DNA from 2 places in the Viridibacillus sp. FSL R5-0888 genome. Region 1 is predicted to be linked to the other one. Evidence: predicted binding sites of a transcription regulator. Region 1 holds the regulator's gene; the other holds the start of a gene.

Region 1 (9,785 bases):
TGTTGATTTGATTGATGATTAGCACAAGGTCAACGTATTCTCTATCGTTATACAGTTCACGAACTCGCTTATACAGATCTTCAGGAACTCTTTTAGTAGGGATTAAAGTAATATGTTCAGATAGTTCTAGAGCAACTTTTTCTTCAAGTGTATAAAAAGTACATTCATTCCAAGCATTTAAACAATAAATTCGTTGTTCCGTTTCACCCATCTTACGAGCATCGGAAGTATGAGTATCTATACAAAAAGCACAACCGTTAATTTGTGAAACTCTAATTTTGATAAGTTCTCTAGTAGTTCGATTAATAGTAGACTTTTTGGTGTACTTCTCCATATCCATCATGATTTTCAAACCATCAGGTGCAACAGTATAATAGGGAACTCTTTGACTCATAAGACAAAACTCCTTTGATTTTTAAGATACGTCAATTATAACTTTATACGAATATTTGTACTATTAATTAGATTGTATAGTATTCAAATTAATTGGAATTTAAAATGTAATAAGCCTTCTGGCAAAAGTACGAGATCAATCAATAATCAATCAACAAAACGGTTACTGTGGTGAGATGACATGGAACTACGTACAAGATGCAGCCGACCATCGAAGTCGAAGAAATTCGTAGAGAATGGCATTGGTCCTGTAAGCACGGTTCCACCACATTATAAATCGAGCTAAAAATAAAGTTTTAGAACTTATTGGATACTTTTTTGTAATACGTTGTCATCCGAAGCCTGCATTTATGAGGGGATAATAGGGGGCATCTTTAAACCGCACCTACCATTCTTCCTCTCACTTAACCTTTAACCTAAAAGAATAAAAAAACAGACCGACCGACCCAAGAAGATAAATTCCAAACTTATACTTAGCTAAGATGGAATGTGAAATAAAGGTATTTCGTTAGATGGAATGTGCGATTATACAAATAATATATTATGTTTATGTATATAAAAAAAGATTGCAAGAATCAAAAAATTCATTGATTATTGCAATCTGATATTATTGTCATTTATAAAACGTTACGATACAAACCAACTACTTTTCCTAAAATGGAAACTCGATCTACAATAATTGGTTCCATAGAAGAGTTTTCTGGCTGTAAGCGGAAATAAGATTCCTCTTTAAAAAATCGTTTTACAGTTGCTTCATTGTCCTCTGTCATCGCTACAACAATTTCGCCATTACTCGCGGTTGCTTGTTGTTTCACGATTACATAGTCTCCATCTAATATACCAGCTTCGATCATAGATTCACCCATAATTTCAAGCATGAAAATTTGATCTTCAGTTGTTCCATAAGAATCTGGGATAGGGAAGTATTCTTCGATATTCTCAATTGCAGTAATAGGAAGGCCTGCAGTAACTTTACCAACTAGTGGTACATGTACAACACCTTGTTTTGCGATTGTAGAATCTTGTTGATCTAAAATTTCGATTGCACGAGGTTTCGTTGGATCTCGTCGAATCAGTCCTTTGCTCTCAAGTCTAGCAAGATGTCCGTGGACTGTAGAACTTGATGCAAGACCAACTGCTTCACCAATCTCACGGACGGAAGGTGGGTATCCTTTAGTGCGAACTTCCTCTTTGATGAAAGACAATATATCTTCTTGTCTTTTCGATACTTTTTTCAATCCAATCACCTCTTTATCTCATACTATGTAAAAGTTATTAATAGTATAGCATTAGCGAACAAACAATGCAAACATAAGTTCGAAAAAACCGTTGACAAAAACAAACGTTCGGTTTATATTGAGAACATACATTCCGAACAGGTATTCGAAAAAAGGGGAGAATAAGTGTGAGTTGGTTCAAAAAAAATCAATACATTACATTGCTTTTTGGATTTTGCGTAATGTTTACAACAGTTTTAGTGGTTGCAAATAGTGGGAATACATCATATAAAGAAATTAAAGTTCATGATGGAGATACTTTAATTTCTCTTGCAGATAGATATAAAGGTAAAATGGCTGATCATGAATGGATAGCTAAGGTTAAAAATGAAAATAATTTAATTGACGATACTATTTATGCGGGGCATACTCTAATAGTTCCGGAACATGATAATATAAAAGTTCCAAATATAGGAGTAGAAGTGGCGAGTGATAAAAAATGAAACAAAAAATAGCAATACTCTATTGCCGTGTAAGTACCGAAAAAGATACACAAGATACTTCGCTTGAAAGGCAAGAGATTGAGTTAAGGGAATTTGCAACGAGTAAAGGATATGAAGTTGCACAAGTCTTTTCAGATCGACATAGCGGATATGATATTGATCGGGAAGGTTTACTTGATCTACTTGAGTGTGTGAAGGAATATGAACAACCGGCACTATTTGTTCAAGATGAGACGCGCTTAGGGCGTGGAAATGGCCGAATGGCGGTACTTCATTTACTGCAAAAAACGAATACAGATATTTTTACATTAAGTGATGCAGGTCACGTCCGGCTAAATGAGATGGATGCTATGTTGCTAGAAATACTAGCGATAGTTGAAGAGTATCAACGTAAATTACATAATGCGAAAATCCGTAGAGGGATGAGACGAGCTGTACAGAACGGATATAGACCAGAAAAGAATTTAAAAGATCGAGGGAATCCTGAGGGACGAGATCGCATAGATGTCCCGATTGAACAAATTATTCAACTTAGACAAAAAGGTATGACATTTGAAGAAATTACAGATACTTTGAGAGGATTGGGCTTTCAAGTTAGTAAAGCGACAATTCATCGAAGATTTATGGAATTAAAGGAGAAAAATAAAGACTAAAAGCTTGCGCTTGCGGTCTTTTTTGCATACCTTTGTATTAAGGTCTGTATGAAAGGTGAGAAATAAATGTTATCAAAAGAAAAATTACAACGTATAAGTGAACTTTCGAAAAAATCAAAGTCACAAGGTTTAACTGTAGAAGAAGCAAAAGAACAAACAACACTTCGTAAAGAGTATTTAGACACATTCCGATCTTCGATGCGTGAGACGATTGAAAATGTCCGTGTTTTCGACCCGGAGGGAAATGAAGTAACGCCTGAAAAGTTACGTCAAAAACAAAATAAGAATAATCGATTAAATTAAACACATATTTATAGAGAAAACATTGTTTTATATAAGAATGTTGACTAAAATATAATAGTACACTATTTAGCTTAAGAAAGGATGTCTATTAAAATGACTCAACAAGCAGATCAGCTTGCAATTAACACTATTCGAACTTTGTCAATTGATGCTATTGAAAAAGCTAATTCAGGTCACCCAGGATTACCGATGGGGGCTGCTCCAATGGCTTATACTCTTTGGACAAAACAACTTCGTCACAATCCTTCAAACCCTAAATGGTTTAACCGCGATCGCTTTATTTTATCAGCAGGTCATGGCTCTATGCTTTTGTATAGCCTATTACACTTAGGTGGATATGATTTACCAATGGAAGAAATCAAAAGTTTCCGTCAATGGGATTCAAAAACACCTGGTCACCCAGAATATGGTCATACAGCTGGAGTTGAAGCAACAACTGGACCACTAGGCCAAGGTATTGCAATGGCTGTCGGTATGGCAATGGCGGAAAGTCACCTTGCAGGCGTTTATAACAAGCCGGAACATGAAGTAGTAGATCATTATACATTTGCACTTTGTGGTGATGGAGATTTGATGGAAGGTGTTGCTGCTGAGGCAATTTCTTTAGCTGGTCACTTACAACTTGAAAAACTGATAGTGCTATATGATAGCAATGACATTTCGTTAGATGGCGATTTAAATAAATCATTCTCTGAAAATATTCAAAAACGTTTTGGATCATATAACTGGAACTACATTCATGTAGCTGATGGTAATGATATTGAAGCAATAAATACGGCTATTGAACAAGCCAAAGCACATAAAGGCCAACCTACTATTATTGAAGTAAAAACAGTTATTGGCTACGGTTCACCAAACAAATCAGGTAAATCTGACTCACACGGTTCGCCACTAGGTGCTGATGAAGTGAAACTTACTAAAGAACACTACTCATGGCCTCATGATCCATTCCATGTACCAGAAGAGGTATATGCGACATTCGAACAAGCAGCTGAAGTTCAAGGAACACTTGCAGAAGCTACTTGGAATGAACAATTTGAAACATACAAAAAAGCATATCCTGCTCTTGCAGAACAGTTTGTAAATGCGATGAATGGGGAACTTCCTGAAGATTTCGCATCTGCAGTACCTGTTTATGAAGCAGGTAAATCTATTGCTACACGTTCGTCTTCTGGTGAAGTAATCAATGCACTTGCAAAAAACACCCCTTCATTCTTCGGAGGAAGTGCGGATTTAGCTGGATCAAATAAAACATACATGAAAGATGCTGGCGATTTCACAGCAGAAACTCCAGAAGGTCGTAACATTTGGTTCGGTGTTCGTGAATTTGCTATGGGTGCAGCTCTAAATGGAATGGCACTTCATGGTGGTGTAAACGTCTTTGGTGGTACATTCTTCGTCTTCAGTGACTATGTACGTCCAGCAATTCGTCTATCTGCATTAATGGGACTACCTGTAACGTATGTATTTACGCATGACAGTATCGCTGTTGGTGAAGATGGTCCAACGCATGAACCTGTTGAACATTTAGCTGCATTACGTTCTATGCCAAATCTTTCTGTTATTCGTCCTGCTGATGCAAACGAATCTGCTGAAGCTTGGAAATTAGCCGTTTCGTCTAAAAACCAACCAACAGTATTAGTACTTTCTCGTCAAAACTTACCAGTGTCTGAACACTCAGCTTCACTTGCAGCTGAAGGTGTTTCAAAAGGCGCTTATGTTGTTTCAAAAGCAACTAAAGAAGTAGCGGATGCACTAATTTTAGCAACTGGCTCAGAAGTTAGCCTTGCTATAGAAGCTCAAAAGCAACTAGCAGCTGAAGGTATCGATGTATCGGTTGTTTCTATGCCATCATTCGATCGTTTTGAAGCTCAAGATGCAGCATATAAAGAAGCGGTATTACCAAAAACAATTACAAAACGTTTAGCAATTGAAATGGGTTCATCATTCGGCTGGCATAAATATACTGGCTTCGAAGGTGATGTTCTAGCAATTGATAAATTTGGTGCAAGTGCGCCAGGTGAAATTGTTATGAAAGAATATGGCTTTACTGTAGAAAATGTTGTTTCAAAAGTAAAAGCATTATTTGCTTAAAAAAATAGCGATAATATTGAAAAGTAGAGGATTTTTTCCTCTACTTTTTCTTTTTTGACAAATAAAGTGCTTTAAATCGGACGTCAATTGACAAAATGTTCTTGCAATCTTTGCTATACTGTTTACAAGAGAGGAGTGGTAATCTTGCGAATGTACTCAATCTTTCATGTGAAAAAGAAACATCAGGCTTTTGTTTATGGTAGAGAACGTTTACTATTCGATTTAATTCAATCCTCAAATTCGTATGAGCATGCAATACATCCGACGCAAGAGATCTCCTATTTATGTGAGCCTTTGGATATGATGGAAATTGAACTAATCATTCAACAACAATTAGGTAATAGCTTTTCAGGCATTCAAACGAAGGATCACCAAATCTTTTTGATGAATGAATTTAAAGGGGAAATCCAAATTGATATTTTTCCTTATTACATAGCTGTTGTCTGTGTTGGGTCACGCATGCTAGAGTTAGACTTATTTGCAACATTGTCAAAATTAAGTGATTGCTTTATCGGATTTAATAAAGATGAAATGGAATGTGGTTGGTTAAAACCACTTAAATTCCATTCTCACGAAAGACGATAAATCTTGTCAAACAGTAGTATGTAGTGGTTTTTTATTGTATAATCCTTGTTGGAGATAGTTTTCTCGCATAAGAAACTTGGAGGAGGAAAACCAGTGAATACTACGTTATGGATTATACTTGTTATCGTGGCATTAATAGCAGGAGTAGCTATCGGTTTCTTTGTTGCCCGTCAATATATGATGAAATACTTAAAAGACAACCCACCTATTAACGAACAGATGCTACGAGTAATGATGTCTCAAATGGGACGTAAACCGTCTGAAAAACAAATCAAACAAATGATGAACTCAATGAATAAATTAAGCGGTAAATAAAAAATAGCACTCAATTGAGTGCTATTTTTTTGTCTTTGTCTTTAAAGACAAACTCTTTTAAAAAGTCTGCGACCAACATTTCATAGGCTTCAGGGTTCATATTAAAGGATTGTGCATGAGGACCTACATCAAAAAGCTTTAACTTTTTAGGGCCAGGCTTTAAGCTATACATTTCAATTGTCATTTCAGGTAAGATGAAGTCATCTGGAAGGCTATGAATAAACAGTACTGGCTTTTCAATTTTAGTTACAGCCTCTTTAGGTGAAATGCTCTTTAAAGAGTATCCATCACGCATCCTTAAGAAGATACCAGCAAGTTTAATTGCTATGCTGTTACGTAGTGGTGTTTGTTTCATCATTAAGTAGTATAATTGCTCTGAAAAATCGGAAAAGGCGCAATCGGAAATGTAGAAGTCGGCTTCGTCTTCTAATGTACCTGCGTATAATAATGTAGTAGCAGCGCCCATAGATTCTCCTTGTACACCAATTATACCTTCACCACCTAGCTTCTGCTTTAAAGTTTTCATAACTGCTTGTAAATCATATTTTTCGTAATATCCGTAACTTGTTGTTTTGCCACCAGAGTCACCATGTCTACGATGATCATAAACGACTGAGTTAAAGCCTAAGCGCTCGAAAAGACGAGCGTATTTTACGGAATTAATTTTATTTTCCGTAACACCATGGCAAATAATAATCGTATTATTTGTTTGCAAAGGCTGGAAGTGGATGGCTTTAATTGAATAGCCATTCGGGGAATCAACCCACATCTCTTCCTTATTTACATGCTCAAACCAAACTTCGTCAAAACGCTTTGCTTCCTTTTCTCGTTGTAATATGAAGGCTGCATCTTTGTTCTTCATATACATAATTCGACTTGAAAACAAGTATCCGAGAATGGCTGTAATGGCGCCAAGTGTACCCGAAATAAGCCCGAAAATCCAAAGCACACGTTTTTTCATGATCATCACTCCTCTACTTTTGCTTAAAGAGCCGGAATTGACCACTATCAATTGTTCCGGATATTAAAGGTTCGACAATTTTTGCTGCTTCGCAAATTTTTTCGACATCAATCCCTGTGTGAACTCCTATACTTTCTAGCATATGTACAACATCTTCTGTTGCAACATTTCCTGTAGCACCTTTTGCAAAAGGACAACCTCCAAGACCACCCGCTGATGTATCAAATCGGTCCACACCAGCTTGTAATGCAGCATATATATTTGCTAGAGCCATTTTTCGCGTATCGTGAAAATGGGCAGTCAAAAGTAAGTTAGGTAATTCTTCTTTCAAAAGCTTAAATAGGGTATAACTTTCTACCGGATTAGCCATGCCAATAGTATCTGCAACACTTAGCTCATCCACACCCCAACTCGCAAATACTTTACATAAAGAAATTGTGTCTTTAACTTCAATTTTCCCTTCATATGGACAATAAAAAGCTGTTGAAATACATGCGCGTACAAATTTTCCTTGCTCTTTCAGTTTTGCCACGACAGGTGCTAAACTATCCATGGCTTCGTCAGTATTTTTATTAATATTTTTTTTATTAAATGTATGACTAACACCAACAAAAACGGCAATGGCATCTGCACCGTTCTCCATCGCACGCTCCACACCTGTAGCATTCGGTGCTAAGACAAATTGTCTACCTACTTTAGCAGTGTTCTTAATAATATTTTCTGCATCAGCCATTTGTGGCACCCATTTAGGTGAGACAAAAGAAGTTAACTCCATTTCTGTAATGCCGGCATCTTGCAAGCATTTAATGAATTTGAGTTTCTCATTAGTCTCAATTAAGTTTTTTTCATTTTGTAATCCATCTCTTGGACCTACCTCGATAATTGTCGCATTATTTGGTAAACTGAACATAACATCCCCTCCTATATTCCATTGTAAGGAAGGGATGTACATATTAGCAAATAAATTCGTACTTAAACATGGGGGAATAATTATGACAACTGAAGTTGTTATTGTAAGTGCTGTACGTACAGCAATTGGGAGTTTCCAAGGAGCGTTAAAGGATGTACCTGCAACAAAACTTGGTGCAATTGTTATAAAAGAAGCGCTGTCAAAGGTAGGGGTGCCTTTTGAACAAGTAGATGAAGTGATTATGGGTAATGTATTACAAGCTGGTCTAGGTCAAAATCCAGCTCGTCAAGCAGCTATATTTGCAGGCCTTCCAAAAGAGGTACCTGCCTTAACTATAAATAAAGTTTGTGGATCAGGTCTTAAAGCTGTTCATTTAGCAACACAAGCCATTATTGCAGGCGATGCAGATATCATTGTCGCAGGCGGGATGGAAAATATGAGCCAAGCACCATATTTATTGAATAACGCACGTGATGGCTTCCGTATGGGCGATCAGAAGGTGATTGATAGTATGATTACTGATGGCTTATGGTGTGCATTTAATGACTATCATATGGGAATTACAGCTGAAAATTTATGTGACCAATATGCAATTTCTCGTGAAGAGCAAGACAGCTTCTCAGCTCGTTCCCAAGAAAGAGCGACAACAGCAAAAGAAGCGGGGAAATTTAAAGAAGAGATTGTTGCAGTAGAAATTCCTCAACGTAAGGGTGAACCAGTCGTATTTGATACAGATGAATATGTAAAGCCGGGAACTTCAGCTGAAAAGTTAGGAAAGCTACGACCTGCATTTAAAAAAGAAGGATCTGTGACAGCGGGAAATGCTTCTGGTATTAATGACGGTGCAGCCGCACTTGTAGTAATGTCAAAAGCTAAAGCCGATGAGTTGGGCATTAATTCAATTGCAACAGTTGTTTCAAACGCATGTGTAGGTGTAGATCCAGCTGTAATGGGAAGTGGTCCTGTTAGGGCGGTGCAAAAAGTCTTAACGAAAGGGCAACTAGAGTTAGGACAAATTGACTTGATTGAAGCGAATGAAGCATTCGCAGCTCAGTCAATTGCAGTTGATCGAGAATTGCATTTTGACCATGAGAAGTTAAATGTCAATGGGGGTGCAATTGCTTTAGGTCACCCAATTGGTGCAAGTGGTGCTAGAATACTAGTAACACTACTTCACGAAATGGAGAAGCGAGATGTTAAAACGGGTCTTGCTACACTCTGTATAGGTGGAGGGCAAGGTGTTGCAACAATCGTAAAAAGAACGTAAGAAGGAGATTGACCATGGCTAAAAAGAAAAAACAACAAAGACAACAACCAGCACAACAACAATCCGCAAAAAGTGAGGCACTAACATTAAAAGACCAACTTAATGGTGATGTGTTAGAGAAACTAAAACTTGCTAAAAAAGACCTTGTTGCAAAAGAACAAGCAGCACAGGATGAACGCGAGGCAAAGTTAGCATTTGAACGTAAACAACGTGAGAAGAACAAATCGTTTGCAGAGTTATTGAATGAGTACGGAGATAAGGGCTCAAAGTTTAATAGTTAACAAAAGACATAGTTGGATTGCTTAAAGCGGCATTGTACAAATGAATTATGGAAGTTTCATAATTTAACTATATAAAAAGGTCATTGTAGTGCGTTATAGAAGGTAGTTTTGAAAGATTTCTTTCAGAGCTACCTTTTATTCTGTACCAACATATGGTGAAATTTCACACTAAATGTTTAGTATAATAATTCTTTTTTTTTACATTGATAACTTATAAATAGCTTCAGAATAATAGGGGTGAAGTATGGAAGTTTCTAAAATTAAATTACTTATATGGATTTTTCCTCTTGTTTTTTTAATTCA
Region 2 (9,785 bases), 470 kb from region 1:
AGATGGCAAAAACGTTAAAACAACATTATCCTAGATTACATCGAATCGGTTTAAATGTTAGTTCGGTACAACTAAGGGAACGGAATTTTGTAGAGCAAGTAAAAATGGCGATTGAAAAATACAATATTGATCCTTCTTTAATTGAACTAGAAATTACAGAATCTGTTGTCATCGATCGTTTAGAGGAAACAATTGAAAAACTTTCAGCGTTAAAAAAATTAGGAATTGCTCTTGCTTTAGATGATTTTGGGACAGGCTACTCTTCACTAAATTATTTGCGTCGTTTGCCAATTGATCGAGTAAAGCTAGATCGATCGTTTATTCAAGAAATGGATGAGGATCCTAAAAAGGCAACAATGGTGCATTATATTATTGAAATGGCACATAGTTTAGGACTGAAAGTTGTAGCGGAAGGTGTCGAAACAGAGAAGCAAATGCAGATGTTAAATATGCTGCAAGTAGACAAGGTACAAGGGTATTTTTATAGTAGACCTATAACGCAAGAAGGACTTTTCACATTTGTAGATGAAAAATATGGAGAAATTCAATTGTAAAATAACTAGGGTTCATTTGCACTAAGTATCAAATCAGTGTTAAAATGAACTTTGAGACTATATGGGATGTGAAGATAAATGCTTGGCATATTAAATAAAGTTTTCGATTTTAATAAACGTGAAATTAAACACTTATCAAAAGTTGCAGATGCTGTTGAAGCGTTTGCTGGACAAATAGAGAAATTATCTGATGAAGAATTGAAGGCGAAAACAGAAGAATTTAAAGAACGCTATGCAAATGGTGAAGATTTAGATTCGCTTCGTCCTGAGGCATTTGCCGTTGTTCGTGAAGGAGCTCGCCGTGTTTTAGGTATGTTCCCATTCCGCGTACAGCTTATGGGGGGCGCAACCCTTCATGAAGGTAATATCGCCGAGATGAAAACGGGTGAAGGTAAAACGTTAACTTCTACTTTACCTGTGTATTTAAATGCGATCACTGGTAAAGGTGTTCATGTAATTACGGTCAACGAATACCTTGCAAGTCGTGATGCTGCTGAAATGGGTAGACTATATGAATTCCTTGGCTTAACTGTAGGTCTGAACTTAAATAGTTTATCTAAAGATGAAAAGCGCGAAGCATATAATTGTGATATTACTTACAGTACAAACAATGAGTTAGGATTCGATTACTTACGTGACAACATGGTTCTTTATAAAGAAGAGCGCGTGCAACGTCCACTTTACTATGCTGTAATTGATGAAATTGACTCTATCTTAATTGATGAAGCGCGTACGCCTTTGATCATTTCTGGACAAGCTGGAAAATCAGCTCAACTGTATAAACAATCAAATGCATTTGTACGTACTTTAAAAATAGAAGAAGATTATACGTATGAAGAACAAACAAAAGGTGTTACATTAACCGAGAAAGGTATTGAAAAAGCTGAAAGTGCATTCAATATCGACAACCTTTTTGATTTAACACATGTCGGTTTAAACCATGCTATTAACCAATCGCTAAAAGCACACGCTTCAATGCATCTTGATGTTGACTATGTCGTTCAAGATGGGGAAATTGTTATCGTTGACTCTTTCACTGGTCGTTTAATGGATGGTCGTCGTTATAGCGATGGTCTTCACCAAGCGATCGAGGCGAAGGAAGGTCTTGAGATTCAAAATGAATCCATGACAATGGCAACGATTACGTTCCAAAACTACTTCCGTATGTATGAAAAATTATCTGGTATGACAGGTACAGCGAAAACAGAGGAAGAGGAATTCCGCAACATTTACAATATGCAAGTTGTGACAATTCCAACAAATAAACCGATTGCTCGTGATGACCGTCCTGATTTAATATACGCTTCTATGAAAGGCAAGTTTGAAGCTGTTGCAGATGATATTGCTGAACGCCATAAAAATCAGCAACCAGTTCTAGTAGGTACTGTTGCTATTGAAACATCTGAATTGATATCGAACTTGTTAACAAAACGTGGCATTCCACATGAAGTATTAAATGCGAAAAACCATGAACGTGAAGCTGAAATTATTGCAGAAGCAGGTTCAAAAGGTTCAGTTACAATTGCAACAAACATGGCTGGTCGTGGTACAGATATTAAATTAGCTGATGGCGTATTAGATATTGGTGGTTTAGCTGTAATTGGTACTGAACGTCATGAATCTCGTCGTATCGATAATCAGTTACGTGGTCGTGCTGGTCGTCAAGGTGACCCTGGTGTGACTCAGTTCTATCTTTCTCTTGAAGATGAATTAATGCGTCGTTTCGGTTCTGAAAATATGAAGAATATGATGACTAAACTAGGCATGGATGATTCTCAACCAATTCAATCTAGTATGGTATCTCGTGCAGTAGAATCAGCGCAAAAACGTGTTGAAGGTAACAACTTCGACTCTCGTAAGCGTCTATTACAATATGATGATGTTATGCGTCAACAACGTGAAATTATCTACAAAGAACGTTACGAAGTACTTGAAACGGACAATATGCGTGATTTAGTTGAAACGATGATTGATGAAGTGTTAGTGAACACAGTAAGTGCATATACTTCTTCAGACTCGGAATCTGATTGGAACTTAAAAGCAATCGAAGACTTCGTTTCTGCGAATTTATTACCTGAAGGGGTTATTACTGTTGAAGATTTACAAGGTAAATCAGTTGATGATATCCTAGATGAAATTCGTAAAGAAATTAAAGCACACTATGATGAAAAAGAGGCAGAGCTTTCACCAGAGCGTATGCGTGAGTTTGAGAAAGTAATTTTACTTCGAGCAATTGACTCTAAATGGATCGATCACATCGATGCTATGGATCAATTACGACAAGGTATCCACTTACGTGCATACGGTCAAACTGATCCACTTCGCGAATACCAACAAGAAGGTTTCGAAATGTTCGATGCTATGGTTGAAGCAATCCGCGTAGATGTTGCAAAATATGCGATGAAAGCTGAAATTCGCAGTAATTTAGAACGTGAAGAAGTGGCGAAAGGCCAAGCTGTTAACCCAAAAGAAGACGGCGAAAAAGTGAAGAAAAAACCAGTCCGCAGCAAAGATGCCAACATTGGTCGTAATGATTTATGTCCATGTGGAAGCGGTAAAAAATATAAAAACTGCCACGGTGCAGTATAATAAAGCCTTATTATATGATTAAATGAATAGGTGGCAACTAACAAAACATGGGGGGATTTTATCCTCTCATGTTTTATGCCGTCCTAAGGGGTAATCATTTAGGCAAAGATTATTGTGAAATAATCAAACCAAATTTGGAGGAATACAAAAAATGTTTGAATTAGCAGACGTGCGTAACGAGTTAGACAATTCAGCTAAGAAATTAGCGGACTTCAGGGGGTCTCTTTGACTTAGAAAACAAAGAGGCACGAATACAAGAATTTGACGAATTAATGCTTGAACCAGAATTCTGGAACAATCAACAACAGGCACAAAATATTATTAATGAGTCAAAAGGCTTAAAAGAAGTTGTGAATGAATATAAAGAATTAGAAGATACACAAGAAAACTTAGAAATGACACTAGAATTATTACGTGAAGAACCTGATGAAGAATTACAAGATGATTTAACGGTTGAGTTAAAAGAATTCGTAGCACGTTTAAAAGAATTCGAACTACAGTTATTGTTAAGTGAACCTTATGATAAAAACAACGCAATCTTGGAACTTCACCCGGGCGCTGGTGGTACCGAGTCGCAAGATTGGGGTTCAATGTTATTGCGTATGTATACGCGCTGGGCTGAAAAACGTGGCTTTAAAGTAGAAACAATGGATTATTTACCTGGCGATGAGGCCGGCATTAAGTCAGTTACATTAGCTATCAAAGGACATAATGCATATGGCTATTTAAAAGCTGAAAAAGGTGTTCACCGTCTTGTACGTATTTCACCTTTCGATTCATCAGGTCGCCGTCATACTTCATTCGTATCATGTGACGTGATGCCAGAATTTAACGATGAAATTGAAATTGATATCCGTACAGAAGATTTGAAAATTGATACGTACCGTGCGACTGGTGCAGGTGGTCAGCATATTAATACAACTGACTCTGCTGTTCGTATTACCCACACACCAACAGGTACAGTTGTTCAATGTCAGGCTGAACGTTCGCAAATTAAAAACCGTGAAAAAGCAATGGGTATGTTAAAAGCGAAGTTGTATCAATTGAAAATTGAGGAACAACAAGCGGAATTAGATGAAATTCGTGGAGAGCAAAAAGAAATTGGCTGGGGTAGTCAAATTCGTTCATACGTATTCCACCCATATTCAATGGTAAAAGACCACCGTACAAGTGCTGAAACAGGAAACGTGCAAAATGTTATGGATGGTGACATTGATCAATTTATCAATGCTTACTTACGATCTAAACTTTAATTTAACTATGAAAAGCCATTCGACGGAGTAATTCGTTGAATGGCTTTTTTGCATGTAAAAAGGGTATGTTTCCTACTTGCAATTTCTTATAAACGTAGTAAAATACAAAGTAAGAACAAATGTTCCTATTTTGGAGGTGGAAGCATGTCGCGTATCCCAAATGAAGCTCTTGCGGTGCTTGAAACAGTTATTTACTTACCAATGGTACTATCCATTTTCGAAAGAGACTGTAAAGCATTTGAACAAGGAACATTCAAATTGAAGCGGCCATATATCGATTTAGTGCATGAAGCGATGAAACAGGTGCAAAGTGAATTACATGCAGCTCATCAATATTTGCAAAAAAACCGGCTTAAAATTATGCGAGGAAATCGTGATGAGTTATTTTCTGAATACATCTTTATATACAATAATACTGAAGAATATCGTCGGTATTCTAATATTCGATTACGTAACCGAGTAGAAGAACTGTTAACATTTTATTTAACACAAGTCCAATTTAAAAAAGAGAAGGACGTTTAATCTCGAAACGTTGTTGTAAAAAGTATGCCATTGCTAGTTGAGTTCTCATTGTGATGACTGATACGTCTACTTCAACATCTTGTCCGTTTTTAAAAGACACAAGACTTTTTGATGGACCAGCATCTTCAAAAAACTCAATTGCATGCATAGCAAACCAAACATTATAATGCGAATTAGGCGATAAAGTTGGCATGAAAATACAAGGTGTACCATAATCATAAGCAACGACAATAGGGAGTTTATGGCGTGCGCCAAGATATTCTTTTGACTTGTTCGTAGCAAGCTTAAAAGAAGTACCATAGTCAGAGCAAGATTTATGTATTACTCTAGATGGCCTTGCATCTACAAGAAATTCCCTCTCCTTTTCAACTACTCTTGTGTAAATGTGATTACCCTCGAAAACTGGCATAAGGGCAAATGTACTAAAAGACAATGTGAAATTCGATAATTTCGTCAGTTTTTCATCCAATATTTGTTCCTCCCTCCGAATGATAGTGAAATTAGTATAATTTCACTATCATTTTAACTATAATTGGTATAAAGTGCAATGGTAAAATGGAATATATAATTATAATATCCTATATATTACCTTCAATATAAATTAAGATTGCTTATTTATCTGAAATTTCTTATAATAGAAAAAAGGCATTCGAGGTGAGATCGTTGGATAAATATTATTCCTATACCGATTTTCTAAAAGCTCTTGGACGAACTGACAACACGAATAATGCTGAAAAATTGTTAGATACGATCTATTTAGATTTGTTTTTAAACCATGTACATCGTGCACAAACGGAAGAGTATCTATTAGCTTGCATTGACTCAGCCCTAGATGAAAGAAATGAAGTCGCCTTTTATCAATACGCAAAAGAATTAGAGAAATTGCAGACAAGCGCCGGATAAGCATTGTTAGATAATTAATGATAATAGAAATACTAGTATAAGTTTCGAGCTTATACATAGAGAATTTCAACATAGAAGAAGATCGTTCCTATATTGGAACGATTTTTTTGTTGATTTAATATCATTGGAAATAAGTAAGTGTAAACAGCATTGAGTGGACACATATAAACTTGTTTTTAAATTGAATTATCGATAGTAAAAGAAATGAGTAAATCTATAATGATAAATGCCTCGGTAGTACAATAATTGGCAAAACAATGAAACTAGTTTCGAAAAACATATGTTCGCTTATTGCTCGATATTTCCAATTTGCTATGGTAAAATATATGTAATTAGTAACAAGGAGGACGTGGCTATGGTTCAGGCATTTGATTTACATTCACCATACAAGCCAAATGGCGATCAGCCAGCAGCAATAGCAGAGCTTGTAGAAGGTATCCGTCAAGGTAAACAACACCAAACCTTACTAGGAGCAACTGGTACAGGTAAAACATTTACAATTTCCAATGTTATAAAGGAAGTCAAAAAGCCGACCCTTGTGATTGCTCATAATAAGACACTCGCGGGTCAATTATATAGTGAATTCAAAGAATTTTTTCCAAATAATGCAGTAGAATATTTCGTCAGCTATTATGACTACTATCAGCCAGAAGCTTATGTACCACAAACCGATACATATATCGAGAAGGACTCTAGTATTAATGATGAAATTGATAAGTTGCGACATTCAGCAACATCTTCATTATTTGAAAGAGAAGATGTTATCGTCATCGCATCTGTTTCTTGTATTTACGGTCTCGGTTCACCAGAAGAATACCGAGAAATGGTGTTGTCTATCCGAACAGGGATGGAAATCGAAAGGAATCAATTGTTACGTAAACTTGTAGATATTCAGTATGAACGTAATGATATTAATTTCACACGCGGAACATTTCGAGTACGCGGTGATGTTGTTGAAATTTTTCCAATATCTAGGGACGAGAGATGCTTGCGTGTAGAATTTTTCGGTGATGAAGTAGAGCGTATTCGTGAAGTTGATGCGTTAACAGGAGAAATTCTTGGCGAACGAGAGCATGTCGCTATCTTCCCTGCATCCCACTTTGTTACGCGAGAAGAAAAAATGGTCAAAGCCATTGAGAATATTAAAGATGAATTGAAGGAACAACTTGAGAAACTTCGAGAGGAAGATAAGTTACTCGAAGCTCAACGCTTAGAACAAAGAACAAATTATGATTTAGAAATGATGAGCGAAATGGGCTTCTGTTCAGGAGTAGAAAACTATTCTCGCCATTTAACACTAAGACCAGCAGGTGCAACACCATACACATTATTAGATTACTTCCCAGAGGATTTTTTGCTAGTAGTGGATGAAAGTCATGTTACATTACCACAAATCCGAGGAATGTATAACGGTGACCAAGCGCGCAAAGGTGTTTTAGTTGATCATGGATTCCGCTTACCATCAGCACTTGATAATAGACCGTTAAAATTTGAAGAATTTGAGAAACATGTTCATAACGCAATTTTTGTTTCTGCTACACCAGGACCTTATGAATTGGAACATACACCTGATATGGTAGAGCAAATTATTCGTCCAACTGGTCTTCTTGATCCTGAGATCGAAGTACGACCAATTGAAGGTCAGATCGATGATTTAATCCATGAAATTAATTTACGGACTGAAAAAAATGAGCGTGTATTAATTACAACATTAACGAAAAAAATGTCAGAAGATTTAACGGATTATTTAAAAGAAATAGGGATTAAAGTACAGTACTTACACTCAGAAGTTAAAACGTTAGAGCGAATTGAAATCATTCGTGAATTGCGTATGGGAATATACGACGTATTAATCGGAATTAACTTACTTCGTGAAGGTATTGATATCCCAGAAGTATCTTTAGTTGCCATACTGGATGCAGATAAGGAAGGCTTCCTACGTTCAGAGCGTTCGCTCATCCAAACAATTGGACGTGCAGCACGTAATTCGAACGGTCACGTTATTATGTATGCCGATCGTATGACGGATTCGATGACAAAAGCAATCGACGAAACAAATCGCCGTCGTACAATTCAAGCTGACTACAATGAGGAGCATGGCATTACGCCAAGAACCATTCAGAAAGAAATTCGCGATGTAATTCGGGCAACACAGGCAGCCGAAGAACAAGAAACATACGTAACAAAAGTAATGAAGGGTAAAAAGCTAACAAAGCAAGAAAGAGAAACACTTTTACTTTCATTAGAAAAAGAAATGAAGGATGCCGCAAAAGCGCTCGACTTCGAACGTGCTGCAGAGCTTCGTGATACAATCCTGGAACTGAAAGCGGAAGGATGAAAAAATTGAAAAATCAAGAAATTATCGTTCAAGGTGCACGTGCAAATAATTTGAAAAACGTAGATGTTAAAATCCCGCGAGATAAGCTCGTTGTTATAACTGGCTTATCGGGTTCTGGAAAATCCTCTCTCGCATTCGATACAATCTATGCAGAAGGTCAAAGACGTTATGTGGAGTCCTTATCTGCATATGCTCGCCAATTTCTAGGGCAAATGGACAAACCAGATGTTGATGCAATCGAAGGTCTCTCACCAGCTATTTCTATTGACCAAAAAACAACAAGTCGCAATCCACGTTCAACGGTTGGAACAGTCACAGAAATATATGACTATTTGCGCTTATTGTATGCACGTGTCGGCAAACCGATTTGCCCAAATCATGGCATAGAAATTACGTCACAAACTGTAGAGCAAATGGTGGATCGTCTTGTGCAATTTCCTGAACGTACGAAAATGCAATTGTTGGCTCCAATGGTTTCAGGGCGTAAAGGGACACATGTGAAACTTCTTGAAGACTTGAAAAAACAAGGGTATGTTCGAGTTCGTGTCGACGGAGAATTACGTGATTTAGATGATAATATTGAATTAGACAAAAATAAAAAGCATAGTATTGAAGTAGTCATTGACCGTGTTGTTTTAAAAGAAGGCGTGGAAGCTCGTTTAAGTGATTCTCTTGAAACAGCACTTAGATTGGCAGAAGGTCGTGTAATGGTTGATGTTATGGAGCATGAGGAGCTTCTATTCAGTGAGCATCACGCTTGTCCAATCTGTGGCTTTTCAATTGGCGAATTGGAACCAAGAATGTTCTCGTTCAACAGTCCTTTTGGTGCATGTACAAAATGTGATGGGTTAGGAACAAAATTAGAAGTAGATCCTACGCTTGTAATACCTGATTGGAGTCGTTCATTAAATGATAATGCGCTAGCACCTTGGGAACCAACAAGTTCACAATATTATCCTCAACTGTTAAAAGCAGTTTGTGACCATTTTGACATCGATATGGATATACCAGTTGAAGAAATACCGAAAGATAAGATGGATAAAATTTTAAACGGTTCTGGCACGGAAAAAATCCACTTCCATTATGAGAATGACTTTGGTAATGTTCGGGATCAAGATATTATTTTTGAAGGTGTCCTACGTAATATTGAAAGACGCTTTCGTGAAACAACTTCTGATTATATCCGTGAGCAAATGGAAAAGTACATGGCACAGCAACATTGCCCATCATGTAAAGGATACCGCTTAAAACCTGAGACATTGGCGGTTAAAGTTGATAGCAAACATATTGGAGAAGTGACGGAGTATTCTATTAAGGATGCATACGTTTTCTTCTCGACACTTTCACTTTCTGAGAAGGATATGCAAATTGCCCGCCTGATTTTACGTGAAATACTAGAACGTTTAGGTTTCCTCGTTAACGTTGGGCTCGATTATTTAACATTAAGCCGAGCTGCAGGAACATTATCTGGTGGGGAAGCGCAGCGTATTCGCTTAGCAACTCAAATTGGATCGCGCTTAACAGGTGTTTTGTATATTCTTGATGAGCCATCTATTGGATTGCATCAAAGAGACAATGACCGTTTGATTGATACACTAAAAAACATGCGTGATATTGGTAACACAT

Evidence for each region. The regulator LexA, encoded in region 1, represses DNA repair genes until DNA is damaged. The targets are predictions, from matches to a motif close to CGAACATATGTTCG.
Region 2: a site for LexA is predicted at 6,095-6,108, ahead of uvrB (excinuclease ABC subunit UvrB). Genes of this name have one in related genera too.

The regions. Positions count from the first base shown of each region.
Region 1 covers NZ_JBBPAU010000001.1:3,192,859-3,202,643, reverse strand. The annotation lists gene MKY02_RS16020 (carboxymuconolactone decarboxylase family protein) at 1-394, opposite strand, end outside; gene lexA (transcriptional repressor LexA) at 1,011-1,631, opposite strand; gene yneA (cell division suppressor protein YneA) at 1,799-2,113, shown strand; gene MKY02_RS16005 (YneB family resolvase-like protein) at 2,110-2,766, shown strand; gene MKY02_RS16000 (DUF896 domain-containing protein) at 2,833-3,069, shown strand; gene tkt (transketolase) at 3,163-5,163, shown strand; gene sirA (sporulation inhibitor of replication protein SirA) at 5,314-5,748, shown strand; gene MKY02_RS15985 (YneF family protein) at 5,842-6,063, shown strand; gene MKY02_RS15980 (alpha/beta hydrolase) at 6,074-7,024, opposite strand; gene MKY02_RS15975 (hydroxymethylglutaryl-CoA lyase) at 7,038-7,934, opposite strand; gene MKY02_RS15970 (acetyl-CoA C-acetyltransferase) at 8,017-9,201, shown strand; gene MKY02_RS15965 (YqkE family protein) at 9,216-9,482, shown strand; gene MKY02_RS15960 (HXXEE domain-containing protein) at 9,727-9,785, shown strand, end outside.
Region 2 covers NZ_JBBPAU010000001.1:3,665,567-3,675,351, reverse strand. The annotation lists gene MKY02_RS18345 (bifunctional diguanylate cyclase/phosphodiesterase) at 1-554, shown strand, start outside; gene secA (preprotein translocase subunit SecA) at 633-3,143, shown strand; one part of gene prfB (peptide chain release factor 2) at 3,295-3,369, shown strand; one part of gene prfB (peptide chain release factor 2) at 3,371-4,396, shown strand; gene MKY02_RS18330 (hypothetical protein) at 4,541-4,918, shown strand; gene MKY02_RS18325 (competence protein ComK) at 4,896-5,387, opposite strand; gene MKY02_RS18320 (IDEAL domain-containing protein) at 5,573-5,821, shown strand; gene uvrB (excinuclease ABC subunit UvrB) at 6,177-8,159, shown strand; gene uvrA (excinuclease ABC subunit UvrA) at 8,165-9,785, shown strand, end outside.